One region of the Bacillus seohaeanensis genome, then DNA from elsewhere that is predicted to be linked to it. Evidence: predicted binding sites of a transcription regulator. Region 1 holds the regulator's gene; the other holds the start of a gene.
What was found. The regulator LexA, encoded in region 1, represses DNA repair genes until DNA is damaged. The targets are predictions, from matches to a motif close to CGAACATATGTTCG.
Positions count from the first base shown of each region.

Region 2: parE (DNA topoisomerase IV subunit B) is a predicted target of LexA. The motif match lies at 3,566-3,579, and genes of this name have one in related genera.

Region 1 covers NZ_JBHUMF010000031.1:1,023,860-1,033,092, forward strand. Annotated here, with positions in the region: gene ACFSUL_RS18245 (GNAT family N-acetyltransferase) at 1-124, opposite strand, end outside; gene tkt (transketolase) at 156-2,162, opposite strand; gene ACFSUL_RS18255 (DUF896 domain-containing protein) at 2,591-2,824, opposite strand; gene ACFSUL_RS18260 (YneB family resolvase-like protein) at 2,986-3,651, opposite strand; gene yneA (cell division suppressor protein YneA) at 3,669-3,995, opposite strand; gene lexA (transcriptional repressor LexA) at 4,155-4,775, shown strand; gene ACFSUL_RS18275 (hypothetical protein) at 5,128-5,313, shown strand; gene glnA (type I glutamate--ammonia ligase) at 5,488-6,822, opposite strand; gene ACFSUL_RS18285 (MerR family transcriptional regulator) at 6,864-7,274, opposite strand; gene ACFSUL_RS18290 (methionine gamma-lyase family protein) at 7,416-8,693, opposite strand; gene hflX (GTPase HflX) at 8,705-9,233, opposite strand, start outside.
Region 2 covers NZ_JBHUMF010000031.1:601,333-610,565, reverse strand. Annotated here, with positions in the region: gene ACFSUL_RS16330 (CapA family protein) at 1-39, opposite strand, end outside; gene plsY (glycerol-3-phosphate 1-O-acyltransferase PlsY) at 464-1,045, opposite strand; gene ACFSUL_RS16320 (purine/pyrimidine permease) at 1,467-2,762, shown strand; gene ACFSUL_RS16315 (CoA-binding protein) at 2,910-3,317, shown strand; gene parE (DNA topoisomerase IV subunit B) at 3,661-5,631, shown strand; gene parC (DNA topoisomerase IV subunit A) at 5,635-8,070, shown strand; gene ACFSUL_RS16300 (DUF1540 domain-containing protein) at 8,221-8,379, shown strand; gene ACFSUL_RS16295 (protein kinase family protein) at 8,839-9,233, shown strand, end outside.

The DNA of each region.
Region 1 (9,233 bases):
TTTCTTTTTTTATTATGACGATGGAGACCACCTCTTTAAAGTTCTTTACATGGTTTATTGTACCTGGTACATATAGTAGCTTCTGTGCCAGGCACAATCGAGCAAAAAGAAAAGCTGCTAACAATTTTTTGTCAGCAGCTTGTTCTGTTTCACTCTTAATTTTGTAATAATACTTTCACACGGGACACAACGTTTTCAGGAGTAAAGCCATATTCCGCAAGAACCTTCTCTCCAGGAGCGGATGCACCATAACCATTGATAGCTAAAATGTCTCCTTCATCTCCAACGTAGCGGTCCCAACCAAGTGGGGCAGCCATTTCAATACCAAGACGTTTTTTCACTGATTTTGGAATAACAGACTCTTTATACTCTTTAGACTGCTGCTCAAAGCGATCCCATGAAGGCATGCTGACAACCGAAACGCTGATACCTTCTTTTTCTAGAATACTTTGTGCTTCTACTGCTAAGTTAACTTCTGATCCAGTTGCAAGAAGTAATGCATCAGCTTGTTCTTTACCAGCTGGAGAAACAACATAAGCACCTTTTTCCACACCTTCTTGAGCATTCGTTGCAGTATCCTTTAATGTAGGTAAATTCTGTCTAGTAAGAACAAGTGCAGTTGGTTTGTCTTTAGAAGTTACCGCTACTCTCCAAGCAGCTGCGACTTCGTTACCATCAGCTGGACGGATAACAGAAAGGTTCGGCATTGCTCGTAGAGATGGAAGCTGTTCAATTGGCTCATGTGTTGGACCATCTTCTCCAACGGCAATACTATCATGAGTAAAGACATATGTTACAGGTAGTCCCATAAGTGCTGCCAAACGAATAGCAGGTCTTAAGTAATCACTGAAAACAAAGAAAGTACCGCCGAATATTTGTAACCCACCATGAAGAGCTATACCATTCATCGCAGCTCCCATACCGAATTCACGAACACCAAACCAAATATTTCTTCCTTCATATGACTCTGCTGAGTAATCGGCTTCATCTTTAATCATTGTTTTATTAGATCCAGCTAAGTCAGCTGATCCACCAATGAAAGATGGAAGGTTTTTCGCAATTGCATTAAGTACTTCACCTGAAGATGCACGGCTAGCTACACTTTTACCTTCTTCATAGACTGGGATATCTTTGTCCCATCCTTCTGGAAACTCACCTTTAATCGCTGTTTCAAACTGCGCAGCGAGTTCTGGGTATTCTTGTTTGTATTGCGCAAACATTTCATCCCATTGTTTTTCTTTTTCTTGTCCTGCATCTACCATTTGTTGCTTAAAGCGTTCATACACTTCTTCTGGCACATGGAAGTCTTCCTCAAAAGTCCATTTATATGCTTCTCTAGTAAGTGTACGTTCTTCACTTCCAAGTGGAGCACCATGAACAGCTGATTTTCCGGATTTATTTGGAGATCCGTAGCCAATTACCGTTCTTACTTCGATCATTGTTGGTCGGTTAGTATCGGACTTGGCTTCTTCAATTGCCGCAGCAATTTCATCTAAATTATTTCCGTCTTCTACGCGAATGTATTGCCATCCATAAGACTGGAATCTTCCTTCAATACTTTCAGAGAATGACTTATTCAAATCTCCATCAAGTGATATGTCATTTGAATCATAAAGAACTACTAAACGCCCTAATTTGAGGTGGGAAGCTAAAGAAGCTGCTTCTGAAGAAATACCTTCCATTAAATCGCCATCACCACAAATAGAATATGTAAAGTGATCTACTATATTATAATTGTCTTTATTATAAACAGAGGCTAAATGTCTTTCTGCTAGAGACATACCTACTGCCATTGCAAGACCTTGTCCTAATGGTCCAGTTGTTGCCTCTACTCCTGGTGTATGACCATATTCAGGATGTCCTGGTGTTTTACTTCCCCACTGACGGAATTCTTTTAAATCTTCCATTGAAACATCATAACCTGATAGGTGTAATAGACTGTATAACAGCATAGAACCATGACCCGCAGATAGAACAAAGCGATCGCGGTTGAACCAATCAGGATTTTTAGGATTATGGTTCATAAATTTAGACCATAAAGTGTATGCCATAGGAGCTGCTCCCATCGGCATTCCCGGGTGACCGGAATTGGCTTTTTCAATTGCATCAATCGATAGTGTACGAATAGTATTAATAGCTAACTGATCTGTATTATCAAACATAAGTCAGACATCCTTCCTTTTCTATCTTCCCTTATAATATAATATTCTTTACGTGTTTATACAACTATCTTGAATAATATCATTATTATTATTCACAAAAAACTTTTTTCCGCTAAAAGTTCACTTTAGTCAAGTGCAACTTAGTTTAAGGAGTTTCATGAAAAAATAGTTACGGGATACGGGAGGGGATAAAAATAAAGGCTCTTTTCTCATGGATTGTTGTTTTTACTTATGAATTTTTCCCGTTGATTTCCGTTAAAGAGCAACAATCTTTACAAAAACAGCCAAAATACAAAAGAAGTTGACCCAAAAAAAGTGCTAGGTACCTCCTTAACTAAATACAGTACCTCGAAAACTAGTACTTTCTATTAGTTAATTGGGAGGGCTAGGCACTTGTGGTCAACCCTTTTAAAAACATGTTATATTTATTAATGCATTTTTTTCTTACTTTGTATATCTTGAAGTTTCTGAGGTGTTACTTCATTGCCGTCAGGATCGAATACTCTTGTACTTTCAATCGTACTTTTCATTGATTTGCGAAATGTCTCTAAATATTCTTTCCTAAGTTTTGTTTGCTCTTTCGCCTCTTCAGGTGATAACCCTGTGGCTTTTGCCTTTTTAGCGAGTTCGTTAATTCTATTCATTTTCTTTTTTGAAAGCATGATAAAAACCCCTTTATATCTATTCCATAACGTATTTTCAAGAATAATTATATCGACATGTTACTAGAAAAAAAGGAATAAGACAAGAATTACGGATTTGAAGTTGTCCTTAATATTCCCGATACTAAAAGTTTGTTCTAATTGCCAGTTAAACTTATTTCCTAGTATTCAGAGGTTTCTTCTTCGTTTTGGTTATTGACGTATTCCTGATATCGTCGATGTACGGTTGCTTTGGAAATGTTGTACCCAAATCCCCTTAAAGTTGCAGCTATTTCAGAAAACGTAAGATCATTTTTTCTTAGGCGAATAATTTCCTCTATCGGTACTTCTATTCTTTCTCTTCCCTCAAGATTACCTTTATTTTTTAAATTTTTATATGGTCGGTATCCTTTTTCTACCGCTCTTTTCATGCCTCTTTTAATTTTTAAATTATGTAATTTCCTTTGGTATTCTTCTACCATGCTTACGATATTGATTACCATTGAATCAGATTCAGATAAATGCAATTCCCCACTATGACTTAAACTGATAATTTTCACATTCTCTTTTAAAAGACAATGTATTAGAGCTATTTTTGCGTTTCCTCGTCCAATTCTAGTTTCATCTTGGATAAATATTGCTTCTATTTCAGACTCTTTTATAAGGTCTAATATTTCAAATACACCTGGACGGTCTAAATCGTAACCGCTCGCCTGATCTTTAATAACCTTGTACACTTCAAACCCATGTGATTCGGCAAGGTTCACCAATTCAATTTCTTGCCTTTCCAGCGACGATTCTTGTGTCTCTTTTTTTGTACTTACTCTACAGTAAATCAACGCCTTCATCGTATCCCCCTCTATTCTTAATCTTCATTTAATGCAAGTTGGACATCGGTGTTATGTTTTATTGCTTTTTCTGTAACAGGTAATGTTAGTAATTCCCCCTCGGTTATTTTGAAAGTGGAGAGATTATTTTCCTTACCAATCCAATCAATAAATTCTTCACTCGTCATACTATGGCTTCCTTCATACCGTTCTGCTATAGTCCAAAGCGTATCACCCTGTTTTACCGTTATTTGTTCATATTCTGGCTGCGATGATACATGAATTAAAAATAACGAAAAGGATGCAACTCCTAAGATTAATAGAATAATAACATAAGAAAATCGTTTCCAAATAAAATTTAACATTATGATAACCCCCATACGAATACTTGTTCTGTTTGTAGTTACATTCTAATACGAACATTCGTTTGTAGTCAACTAAAAAATTCGAACTTATGTTTGTATCTACTAGGATGCCATGCTATACTATAATTACCAGAATAATTATAGTAGAGGTGTGTGCAAATGAGTAAATTGTCCAAAAGACAAAATGATATTTTGGAGTATATTAAAGAAGCAGTTAGGACAAAAGGATATCCACCTTCTGTAAGGGAAATAGGAGAAGCTGTCGGGTTAGCCTCTAGTTCAACGGTACACGGTCATTTAGCCCGATTGGAAAGCAAAGGCTTGATTCGAAGAGATCCCACTAAACCAAGAGCAATTGAGATTTTAAATCTAGAAGAAGACAACATCCCAAGACAAAATGTAGTGAACGTACCGTTAATCGGTAAAGTGACAGCCGGACAGCCTATTACTGCAGTAGAAAACGTGGAAGAGTTTTTCCCCTTACCTGAAAGATTAGCTCCAGCAGATGAACAAGTATTTATGCTTGAAATTATGGGAGACAGTATGATTGAAGCAGGAATACTGAATGGAGATTTTGTTATTGTCCGTCAACAACAAGCAGCTAATAATGGTGACATTGTTGTTGCAATGACAGAAGAGGACGAAGCAACTGTTAAACGTTTCTTCAAGGAAAAGGATTATATCCGTTTACAACCAGAGAATTCCATAATGGAGCCCATCATATTAAGAAATGTTTCTATATTAGGAAAAGTCATTGGTGTATATCGTCAAGTCCATTAATGCTTTTGCTTATTTAGAATCGCACACAGGCAACATCTCTTAGTATACAAGTCTAAATAATTATTACAATAAAGAAAGGGATAACCAGTTTAGTTAGTTGTCCCTTTTTACTTTCCCGTTATAAATGGTATCCAATTCTATCTACGTCTGTACTATTACCGTACTTTCTTCACTCATAGCCCCCCTCCTTTTTTCAATTATTAGTTTATGAAAGAGTGTACTCGTTTTTTAGACACTTTAAAGGGCAGAGAATAGATAGTATTTCAGTCTGCAATTAGGACGTTTTTTTGTAAATCAATACCTGTCAATAATCATTCTCCTTGAACATATATTGCTATGGGAGGAGATTTTTATGGACAGATTTATTTTTACAATGATAGCTGGTATACTAGCTGGGTTTGCACTTCTAAAAGTACCTTTAGATATTCCATTTTTATCAAGCTTCCAGACTATCATTACTGCCATTGCTATTTTTGCTGTTGTAGTGTTTTCGTTTGTCCTTATTTATAAGGCCATAATGACACTGTTTGGTAAGTAAATCATCGTATTTTATGCAGGCTCAGTTTTTCTGGGCCTTTTTTATATTGTTATAAAAACGTTGTAGAATGGAAACCTTTTGGTCAAACTTTGATCTTAGATGCAATTTGTATTAGAAGTTTCACTTTGACTAAAAAAAGAGCCCTGACACTAGTAGCGTCAAGGCTTCATCTTATTAATACATCTTCATATACTGCTCGCGTTCCCAAGGATGAACCTGCGTACGGAACATATCCCATTCGATTTCTTTCGCTTCGATAAAGTGTTCAGTAATATGTCCACCTAGTGCAGCTGTAATTACTTCATTTGCTTTAAGTTCTTCTAACGCAGCATGTAATGTTGCTGGAAGATCAACAATTCCTGCTTCTTCGCGTTCTTGTTTATCCATTACATAAATGTTGCGGTCAATTGGAGCTGGTGCTTCTAACTTATTTCTAACTCCATCTAATCCTGCAGCGAGTAAAACAGACATTGCTAAATACGGATTAGCAGCTGGGTCAACAGAACGCACCTCTACACGAGTACTCATTCCACGTGAAGCAGGGATACGGATTAATGGACTTCTATTCTGAGCAGACCACGCTACGTAACAAGGTGCTTCGTATCCTGGTACTAGACGTTTATAAGAGTTAATCGTTGGGTTTGTAATAGCTGTAAAACTTGTCGCATGTTTAATGATTCCAGCTAAAAATTGACGCGCAGTATCACTTAGTTCTAAATCACCTTTTGTATCATAAAATGCATTTTCCCCTTTATTAAATAGAGACATGTTACAGTGCATTCCAGATCCGTTTACGCCAAATAGTGGTTTTGGCATAAACGTCGCATGTAAACCATGTTTACGAGCAATTGTTTTTACCACTAATTTAAATGTTTGAATGTCGTCACATGCTCTTAACGCACTCGCATATTTAAAATCGATTTCATGTTGACCTGGTGCTACTTCATGGTGAGATGCTTCAATCTCAAAGCCCATTTCTTCTAGCTCAAGGACAATATCACGACGGCAATTTTCACCTAGGTCTGTAGGTGCTAGATCAAAATATCCACCGTTATCGTTAAGTTCTAACGTTGGTTCACCTTCCACATCTAATTTAAAGAGGAAGAATTCTGGCTCTGGTCCAAGATTGAAATCTGTAAATCCAAGTTCTTCCATTTGTGAAAGAACCCGTTTTAAATTATTACGTGGATCACCATCGAATGGCGTTCCATCTGGATTGTAGATATCACAAATTAAACGTGCTACTTTTCCTTTTTCCGCAGTCCACGGGAATACAACCCACGTGTCTAAATCAGGATATAGATTCATATCAGACTCTTCAATTCGTACAAACCCTTCAATAGAAGAACCATCAAACATCATTTTATTGTCTAACGCCTTTTCTAATTGACTTACAGGAATTTCCACATTCTTGATTGTTCCTAGAATGTCCGTAAATTGTAATCGAATAAATTTTACGTTTTGCTCATCCGCTAACCTTAAAATATCTTCACGAGTATACTTTGCCATTGTTCCTAATTCCTCCCCAAATTAATTTAAAAGGATTTATTTTAATGAAAAAAGCGTGACATATCACCTTGACGCAAAGAAGCTCGCTTAAACCTTCCTGCGTGGATCATCTCATTACGCAGTAGCTTTCGTAGCTCATCATCGGTAAGATTTTGTCTTCCTTTTTCTCCTTTTTTCTTTTGTTCGTCAGATTCAGGTTGATTTTCTTCTCTTACGGCAAGTAATTTTTTTATACCAGCCATATTGATGCCTTGATCTAAAAAATCCTTAATTTCTAGCAGTTTATCAATATCATTTAAGGAAAAGAGCCTCCGATTCCCTTCTGATCTCACAGGTGAAACTAGATTATGCTCTTCATAATAACGAATCTGACGGGCAGATAAATCGGTGAGCTGCATTACAATTCCGATTGGAAATAATGCCATGCTACGTCTTATTTCACTTCCACTCATCACGATTCCCCTCATTTCTTTCCCTTTGATATCTTTATTATATGAAATGTCAGGTTTATTGTCAATGATATGTTAGGTTTTATTACATCAAAAATCAAAAAATAGGATAGCCATCTATTAGACTATCCTATTACTTAATCTTTATCCTTTTGTAATGGTAAGTAAACCTTTTTCAATTAACTGATCAACCGCAATAAGGATTGCCATTTTAACATGGGAGTATGTTAGTCCCCCTTGCACATATGCTACATACGGGGGTCTAATTGGACCATCTGCCGAAAGTTCGATGCTCGATCCTTGCACAAATGTTCCTGCAGCCATGATAACATCATCTTCATATCCCGGCATGTAGTTAGGATATGGAGTGAAATGAGAATTAATTGGTGAAGCAAACTGAATGGCCTGGCAAAATGCTACCATCTTTTCTCTATCATCGAATTGAACGGATTGAATGAGATCCGTCCGCTTTGCATCCCATGCCGGATTTGTATTCATTCCTAATTCGCTTAACAGTCCAGAAGTTAATACCGCTCCCTTTAAAGCCTGTGCCACAACATGTGGCGCAAGGAAGAAACCTTGATACATTTCTTGAAGACTGTATAAGGAAGCGCCGGCTTCTGCACCAATCCCAGGTGATGTCATCCGATAAGAGCAAGCCTCTACAAGTTCTTGTTTCCCAACGATATAGCCACCTGTTTTAGCAAGTCCTCCTCCAGGGTTTTTTATAAGCGAACCTGCCATTAAATCCGCTCCTACATGGCATGGTTCTTGTTCTTCTACAAACTCACCATAACAATTATCAACGAAAACGATAATATTTGGATTAATTTCCTTTATAAACCTTATCATTTCCTCTATTTGGCTTATGGTAAAAGAAGGGCGATTGGCATACCCTTTAGACCTCTGAATTCCAACTACTTTTGTTTTAGTGGAGATTGTTTTAGATACCTTTTCAAAATTAATTTCCCCTGTTTCTTTCAACGGAACTGTTTGGTATCCTATTCCAAAATCCTTTAAAGAGCCGTTGCCAGTTCCCCTTATTCCAACGATTTCTTCTAGCGTATCATAAGGTTTTCCGGTAATATAAACTAACTCATCACCCGGACGCAATACACCGAATAAGCTTATTGCAATCGCATGCGTCCCAGAAATAATCTGAGGGCGAACAAGTCCTACTTCTCCACCAAAAACATCCGCATAAATTTTTTCTAATGTGTCTCTCCCTATATCATCATACCCGTAGCCTGTCGACGGAATGAAGTGGCTATCACTCACTTTATGGTTCTGGAAAGACTGTAGGACGCGAAATTGATTTTTTTCTGCCTTTTCGTCTATTTGACGCTGAATTTCATTAATTTTATCTTCTACTCTCGTTGTAATGGGCTTTAGAACCTGCCCATTTTTTAATTGATCAAACATGTATTTCCCCTCTACTTCTTGAATTTCTTCGTACTACCGGAAACCGGGTGATCCTGTAAATGGTAGCCCGCAATCTCATATTCCTGGTTTTCTTCTATAAAATCAAGCTTCGTGAGAATCGTATCGTTTTTCAATTGCGAAAGAACTTTTCCTTCCGCTGCAGGAACTAATACATGATAGGCAACCATATGTTCTTTCACAATTTCTTCAATCCTTAATAAAAGCGTTTTACGATCTGCTTCTTCTAATGCACTAAGAACAATCTTCTCAGAGCTACTATCTGGAACAAAATCAGCATGCATTTCATCCTTTTTATTATAAACGGTTAACTGAGGTAAGTGGTTCATCTCCAATTCTTCTAACAATCCCTCTACCGTTTCTTCATGCTGTTTATAATCAGGATTGGAACTATCAACGACATGCAATAATAGATCTGCTTCCCTTACCTCTTCTAATGTCGAACGGAATGCAGCGACTAATGTCGTCGGTAAATCTTGAATAAACCCAACCGTGTCTGTTAAAAGTGCCGTATATCCGCTA
Region 2 (9,233 bases), 420 kb from region 1:
GGAGGTGATAATACCTACGTATAAAGACTTCTTTTTCACTAGTAACCATCCTTTAATAAGTGCTTTTAGAACTATTGTACACAAAATAAGTAGGTTTTTGGGGAAAAATGATGGAATATCTTTTGGGTATAGGATTTACTGTTATAAAAGGGTTTATGCTAATTTCATTTAACAAGCAGTAATTTGTTGGCAAACGAAGAAAAAACAGAACCCTATAGAAGATTCTGTTTTTTCTAGTTCTATCGGCTATCGGAGAGAGTTCGCACTAGAAGGTTAAAAGAGTCCACTAGTAAAGATGCCATTTGCTTGTCCTCTCTGATAAAGCAGCTTATGTTTTGGTTCTCATCGAGCGAAAGCGACTAGCCCACTGTGAAAAAGATAAATTCTCCGAAAGAGGCCAAAAGAACTTTTATGGGAGAATTTATCTTTTTTTCGCGAGCTAATTAAACCGCATCCGCTTTTGTTACAACCATTTAATTTTTGGTTCTGTTTTGTTTTTAATCCGCCCAATGTTTGTTCGGTGTCTGTATATCACAAAACTAGTAAGAAGTCCTACTACAATAATTAAAGGAATATCTCCTGTAAAAAGGGTATAGATGAAAGCGAAAAGACCCGCCAACATAGACGAAAGAGAGACATATTTGCTTATATATAACCCAATAAAAAAGACGATCAAAAGGAGGATAAAAAGAAGCGGTGCATACCCTAACAACACACCACCAGACGTTGCAACAGCTTTCCCGCCCCGAAAGCCTGCAAAAATAGGAAACATATGACCAACAACTGCAATAATCCCTGCCAACAACATATGTATATCGCTAGCAAACAATAACGGAAGTAAAGTAGCTAAGGTTCCTTTTAAAATATCCATAATGGTTACAATTAAGCCTGCTTTAATCCCAAGCGTTCGAAATGTATTGGTTCCGCCTAAATTTCCGCTCCCATGTTCACGAATATCGATTCCATAAAAAGACTTTCCGATGATTAACCCGGAAGGAATGGAGCCTAAAAGATAAGCGAGAAGTATAATAATAGCATAAATCATAGACACTGCTCCTTTGTAAAAATACCTAGTAACTTTTATTTTACCATGTTTTGAGATGAGAAGGGAGTTTATGCAGAAAAAATTATTACCTGTTCATAAAGGTTGATAATACAAGTGAAAAAGAGCTAACTATCTATTACTTTGTTAGTGCTTGAAAACAAAGCTATTTGTTAAAGGTAATCAACGAGAATAGAGAATAGATAAACCTTAAAAACACAGACTTTTTTCCCTTCTGGATGTTATCCACTTTAGTTAGTTATCGTTCATGATTAGCTAAAAATATAGCGTTTTATGAATAGGTCGTAGAGAAAATAAACATGGGTTTTCCATAATCATGGCGTGTCAAATTATAGTGTGACTTCTTTTTCCATATGTTAGAATAATTGAGTAAGAGATACATAGAAGAAATGAAGGTGTTACTATGCAATTGTTTTTTGCTGCTTTACAATGGGTTGCATTCATGGTTGCAGGATCTATTGCTGCACCGATTGCAATAGCTGATTTATTTCAGTTATCTCCCGTTGAAACAGCAGATTTTATCCAAAGGACGATTTTTGTTTTGGGAGCGGCAAGTCTTATTCAGGCTTTTTTTGGTCATAAACTTCCTATAAACGAAGGTCCAGCGGGTTTATGGTGGGGAGTATTTGCCATCTATGCGGGGTTTAGTGGTACTTTATATGATTCTAGTGAAGAAGTTTTACAAGTGCTACAAGGTGGGATGATTGTAAGCGGTATTATCTTTTTTATTCTAGCTGCTACAGGAATTCTGAAGAGATTGACCGCACTTTTTACTCCAACTATTACATTCATTTACTTAATGCTTCTCATCCTTCAACTAAGCGGATCTTTCATTACCGGCATGTTAGGAATTAGTGGAGAGCATAAAGAATTAGATGTTTGGGTTTTGGTAGGAAGTCTTGTTACTTTCTTATTAGCTTTATATTTCTCTAGTCATAAAAAGAAATGGATAAAACAATATTCCATAATCCTTGCATTAATTAGTGGATGGTTGCTTTTTATTCTTATGGGACTTACAGAAGAAGGTGCTACTTCCAACGAACTTATTTCTCTTCCAGAAGTTTTTGCCTTTGGAGCACCTGTTTTTGACACAGGTATTGTTGTCACGTCTATCTTTATTACATTTCTGTTAACAACGAACATGATTGCTTCTATTCGGGTAATGGAGGAAGTCATGAAATCAACTAATCAACCTGTTTATAGCAGGTATACAAAGAGCGGGTTCGCCTCAGGAATAAACCAGCTATTTGGTGGGATATTTTCTGCGATTGGTTCGGTACCGATTTCTGGTTCGGCAGGATTTGTATCTGCGACGGGCATATTATCGATTATTCCGTTTATTATCGGTTCTTCAATGGTACTTCTCGTTAGTTTAGTCCCATTTTTAATGAATTTGCTAGCAACTCTCCCGGCACCAGTCGGGTATGCGGTCACATTTGTTATTTTCATTAATATGGTCGGAATGGCTTTAGGGGAGTATAGAAAAGAACAAAATAAAGAAAGAAGCCACTTTGTAGCAGGGATTTCTTTTATTGCAGGTGTGGGAGCGATGTTTGTTCCAGCCTCCGCTTTTACAGGTGTTCCAGTTGTAGTGGCATCGATATTAAACAATGGACTTATACTAGGTACGATTGTAGCAATTGTTGCAGAGCAGTACCTTATTAGAAAAGAAGCTAAATTTACTGGCAGCAATGGATAAATCCTTGCTGTCCGTTTTTTTATTGATTAAATAGATAATTTTTAAAAGTTATCAACGTTGGATACACATTCTATCTTCTGTATAATAGGTAAATAACAAACAAGACTAGCTAGTTGACAGTGATTAATTTTAAGGAGTGAAACAATTATGGAGAACCCATCACGGGAAGAAATGGGAAAAATCCTAAAAGAGTCAAAACGAATAGCGGTTGTTGGACTTAGCGATAATGAAAACCGTACTTCTTATATGGTGTCAAAAGCAATGCAGGACAATGGATATGAAATTATTCCAGTGAATCCTACCATTGACTCAGCTCTTGGTGTAAAAGCAGTTTCGTCATTAAAGGATATTGAAGGACCTGTTGATATTGTGAATGTATTCAGAAGGTCGGAACATTTATTACAAGTGGCAAAAGAGTTTGATGAAATGGACGGTAAGGTTTTTTGGGCACAGTTAGGACTTACAAATGAAGAGGCATATCGCTTTTTAAAAGAACGTGGATATACAGTTATTATGGATCGCTGCATTAAAGTAGAACACGCTCTCACCAAATAATTTATTGGAATAAGCGGGAACATGCCCGCTTGTTTTTTTATTTTCTACAAGCACTGTCTTAACTAACTTGCTTTTAATGATTATAATCTCCCTCTAAATTTCCCGTTAGATGTATACTAGATAGGCGAACAAATCAGGTGTAGATAAGGAGATTTTCCTGTTCTTTATGGAATTTACCTTTGCGAAAATAAAATAAAGCAGTAAAATAAGCAATAGACGTTTACCACGATTTTTTCAAAAAAGGTGAACGAACAAATGTTCTTGTGTTATATTTAATACATATAATCAATAATACTCATCAGACACTATTGGATGAGAAAGTAGTTTTGAAAGGGGAATGTTCGTGGCCAAACAAAAAAAGTCCATGGATTATAACGATGATGCGATTCAAGTACTCGAAGGTCTTGAGGCAGTTAGAAAAAGACCTGGTATGTATATTGGATCAACCGACACAAAAGGGTTACATCATCTTGTATATGAAATTGTAGATAACTCTGTTGATGAAGCATTAGCAGGATTTGGAGACGAAATTACCGTCACAATACATAAAGATAATAGTATTAGTGTTCAAGATAACGGTCGCGGGATGCCTACGGGAATGCATAAGCTTGGCAAACCGACGCCAGAAGTCATTTTAACTGTTCTTCATGCTGGTGGTAAGTTCGGTCAAGGTGGATATAAAACAAGTGGAGGCTTGCATGGTGTTGGGGCTTCTGTAGTTAATGCTTTGTCTGAATGGCTCGTTGTAACGATTCACCGTGACGGTATGATTTATGAGCAGCGATTTGAAAACGGTGGTAAGCCTAAAACAACGTTAGAAAGAATTGGAAAAACGAAAAAGTCTGGAACAACTATTCAATTTAAACCAGATAATACTATCTTTAATACAACTACGTATAACTACGATACGCTATGTGAAAGATTACGGGAATCCGCATTTCTTCTAAAAGGTCTAAAAATCACTATTAGAGATGAACGCCATGACCAGAAAGAGGTTTTTTATTATGAAAGCGGAATTGAAGCATTCGTTCAATATATAAACGAAGAGAAAGATGCGCTTCATCCTGTTGCTTTTTTTGAAGGAGAGCAAAACAGTATTGAAGTAGAATTCGCATTTCAATTTAATGACGGATTTTCTGAAAACATCTTGTCTTTTGTTAACAATGTTCGGACGAAAGATGGCGGTACACATGAAGCAGGTGCTAAATCTGCCATGACCCGAGTGTTTAATGAATATGCTCGAAAAGTAGGTATTTTAAAAGAGCGAGATAAAAACCTGGAAGGAACAGATATTCGCGAGGGATTAGCAGCGATTGTGTCTGTTCGCATTCCGGAAGCGCTTCTGCAGTTTGAAGGACAGACGAAAGGGAAGCTTGGAACAAGTGAAGCACGTTCTGGTGTTGATGCTGTCGTTTCTGAGCATCTTTTATACTTTTTAGAGGAAAATCCCGATACATCTTCCTTATTAATTAAGAAAGCAATCAAAGCGGCTCAAGCTAGGGAAGCTGCTAGGAAAGCAAGGGAAGACGCACGGAGTGGCAAAAAGCGTAAACGTGCTGAAACCGTGCTATCAGGAAAATTAACTCCTGCGCAATCTCGGAATCCACAAAGAAATGAATTATATCTTGTAGAGGGTGACTCTGCAGGCGGGTCTGCAAAACAAGGGCGAGACCGAAAATTCCAGGCCATTCTCCCTTTACGAGGAAAAGTAATAAATACCGAGAAAGCGAAGTTGCAGGATATTTTTAAAAATGAAGAAATCAATACGATTATCCATGCCATTGGTGCTGGGGTTGGACCTGAATTTAATGTGGAAGATATTAATTATGATAAAATCGTGATTATGACAGATGCCGATACAGACGGTGCTCATATACAAGTACTTCTGTTAACCTTCTTTTATCGCTATATGAAGCCATTAATAGAAGCGGGCAAAGTATATATCGCTCTTCCTCCGTTATATAAAGTGAGTAAAGGAAGCGGAAAGAAAGCGGTTGTAGAATATGCTTGGACAGATGACGAACTTCAAGATGTTATAAAGAAAGTCGGTAAAGGCTATATGATTCAGCGCTATAAAGGTCTTGGGGAAATGAATGCTGATCAGTTATGGGAGACAACGATGGATCCTTCTACAAGAGCTCTTATTCGTGTACGTATAGATGATGCTGCAAGGGCAGAACGACGCGTTACAACGTTAATGGGGGACAAGGTAGAGCCACGCCGAAAATGGATTGAAAGCAATGTTGCCTTCGGTCTTGAAGAAGATGGAAGCATTTTAGAAAATGAAAATATTACGGTCGCAGAGGAGGTATAATACATGACAACTGTTGAACGCTATCAAGATTTGCCTTTAGAAGAGGTATTAGGCGACCGATTTGGACGTTATAGTAAATATATTATTCAAGAACGTGCATTACCTGATGCACGAGATGGACTAAAGCCGGTGCAACGACGCATTTTATATGCGATGTATGTGGACGGTAATACGCAAGAAAAAGGGTTTCGTAAATCAGCTAAAACGGTTGGTAATGTTATTGGTAATTATCACCCGCATGGGGACAGTTCCGTATATGAAGCAATGGTTCGTATGAGCCAAACGTGGAAAGTTCGAAATATGCTTGTAGAGATGCATGGGAATAACGGAAGTATTGATGGAGACCCTCCTGCTGCGATGCGTTATACAGAAGCAAGACTGTCTGCGATTTCGATGGAACTTCTTCGTGATATCGACAAAAAGACGGTCGACTTTGTACCAAACTTTGATGACACATCGGAAGAGCCTACCGTTTTACCTGCTAGGTTCCCGAATCTGTTAGTTAATGGTTCGACAGGAATTTCTGCTGGTTATGCTACAGATATTCCGCCTCACCATTTAGGAGAAGTAATTGATGCAGCGATTATGAGAATGGACAATCCAGAAACGACTGTTGATGAACTGATGACAGTCATGAAAGGTCCTGACTTTCCTACAGGCGGAATTATTCAAGGCGTAGAAGGAATAAAAAAAGCGTACGAGACAGGAAAAGGAAAAATTGTCATTAGAGGTAACGCGGAAATTGAAGACATACGCGGAGGCAAACAACAAATTGTCATTACAGAGATTCCGTTTGAAGTAAATAAAGCAAACCTCGTAAAGAAAATGGATGAATTTCGTGTAGATCGAAAAGTAGAGGGCATTTCAGAAGTTCGAGATGAAACAGATCGTGAAGGCCTCCGAATTGTTATTGAATTAAAAAAGGATGCGGATGCAACAGGTGTCCTAAATTATTTATATAAAAATAGTGATCTGCAAGTAACCTATAACTTCAATATGGTTGCCATTCATAATCGTAGGCCAAAGCTAATGGGCTTACGACAGCTGCTTGATGCTTATATTGAACATCAAAAGGAAGTTGTTACAAATAGAACAAAATATGAATTAAATAAAGCGCAGGAAAGGCAGCATATTGTTGAAGGGCTAATAAAAGCACTCTCCATTCTCGATGAAGTTATTGCAACAATCCGTGCATCAAAGGATAAACGTAATGCAAAGGATAATTTAATAACCAAATTTGCGTTCACTGAAGCTCAAGCAGAAGCAATTGTCTCTTTACAGCTGTATCGATTAACGAATACAGATATAACCGCTCTTCAAGCAGAGGCAAAAGAGCTTGCAGAAAAGGTTGCAGAACTATCTGCTATTTTAGAAAGCGAAAAAAAGCTAGTAAGTGTTATTAAAAAAGAATTAAAGCAAATCAAAAAGCGGTTTCATGAACCACGGAGAACAAAAATTGAAGAGAAAATAGAGGAAATCAAAATTAATTTAGAAGTCCTTATTGCAAGTGAGGATGTAATGGTGACAGTTACTCGTGATGGTTACATTAAACGTACAAGCCTACGATCGTTTGCTGCATCAAATGGGAAAGATCTGGCGATGAAAGAGACAGACAGATTATTAAGTCAATTTGAAATGAATACGACCGATGTGCTGCTACTCTTCACAACAAAAGGAAATTATTTATACTGCCCTGTTCACGAATTACCAGATATTCGCTGGAAAGACCTTGGTCAGCATATAGGTAATATCGTTCCAATTGATCGCGATGAAGAAATTTTAAAAGCAATACCAGTTAAAGAATTTTCTTCATCGAACTATTTACTATTCATCACGAAAAATGGAATGGCGAAAAAGTCAGAGCTAAGTCAATACAAGGCGCAACGCCATTCACGTCCACTTGTTGCTATTAATTTAAAAGGGGATGACGAGTTAGTAGACGTCCACTTAACAGACGGTTCAAAACAACTGTTTATTGCTACTCATTTAAGTTATGGGTTATGGTTCCCAGAAGAAGAAGTAAATATTGTTGGGCCAAGAGCAGCAGGTGTGAAAGGGATTAACCTAAAAGATGGAGACTTTGTTATTGGTGGGAAAGTTGTCAGTGATTCCAATAAGCAATCGATTTTCGTTGTTACACAGCGGGGGGCGGTAAAGAAAATGAAGTTTTCCGAGTTTGAGATTACTTCAAGAGCAAAACGAGGTGTCGTGATGCTTCGTGAATTAAAATCAAACCCGCATCGATTAGCCGGAATGGAAATTGTCCATAATGAGGAACGTGTATCCATACTAACGAAAAAAGGAATTATTGAAACGATTCCATCTTCTAACCTACGGCCTAATGACCGTTATTCAAATGGTTCGTTTGTAATCGACGAAGCCGATAGCGGTACTGTTATAAGTTCGTGGAAGGAAGAAGTCGAAGAAGATACGAAGTAAAAAAAGCGATTACTGTGGGTACCCATAGTAATCGCTTTTTATTGTAAAAATATAAATAAGCTTCCTATTATTCCTAAATAAGCTTATTTTATATGTGTATGAATAGGGGACGAGATGAGAAATCTAACAAGTACGAGGAGGTGTTTAACATTGGCTCAAGATGTATTATGCGAAGTAAGCAACTGCGTATATTATAAAAAAGGAAACAAATGTGGTGCCTCAGAAATATATGTTGTCAGCCATAAAGGAGACGAAGCTCATAATAGTAAGGAAACAGACTGTAAAACATTCGAACCATCCGACTTTTAACTAAACAAACATAGATAACATTCTTTTTTCGAAGGGTTCAAAAGATCTCTATCAAGAGCGTAGATGGATTTCTTTGAACCCTTCTTTGTTATTATTATTGAAAATAATTATCGTTATTATTCAGGGATATTCTAAATTTTTCTTTTTTTAATAAAATCTTATAAATGCATCTTTTACTAAGAAAAAACGGACAAGGTATAAAGTGTTTAAACATGACTATTGCTTCAGTTAATTGTCACTGTTGTGTGTAAATAATGAACGTAATGAATAGTGACAAATACATTCTAGAAGAAAGCAAAGTATTTGACGATAAAGCTGTAACAGATTAATATATACAAAACTAAACGACTATATAAGATCCTTGCCAAATAAGCGGTATGGTCTTTTTTTATAAACTACTTTGTTTTCTGAATTATGAAGTAACAGGCATAAAAGACCCTTTCAGAAAGGAACATTCCTTTGAAAACTGTAAATGAATTAGTCAAAAGTGTTAAATTCACATCGAAAAATGAAATAGAGTCTTTCTCGCCAGAACTACAGTTGATAGGAATTGGTAGGAGTGCAGCTGTATTTCAACCACGCAATACAAATTTGGCTTTAAAGGTGTTTTATCCGTTGCAGTTGCCTACTGCTGATATAGAAGCAGAAATATACAAGGTATTAGGGGACAATCCGTACTTCCCGAAATTACATGAGAATGGACCTGGCTATATTTTGATTGATTTATTGGAAGGGCGCACTTTCTATGAATGTCTTGAAAGCGGAGTGGAGATCTCTACTTATCACATAGAAGAAGTAGAAAGAGCGTTAACGTTTGCAAGAAGCAAGGGGCTTAATCCATCCGATATCCATTT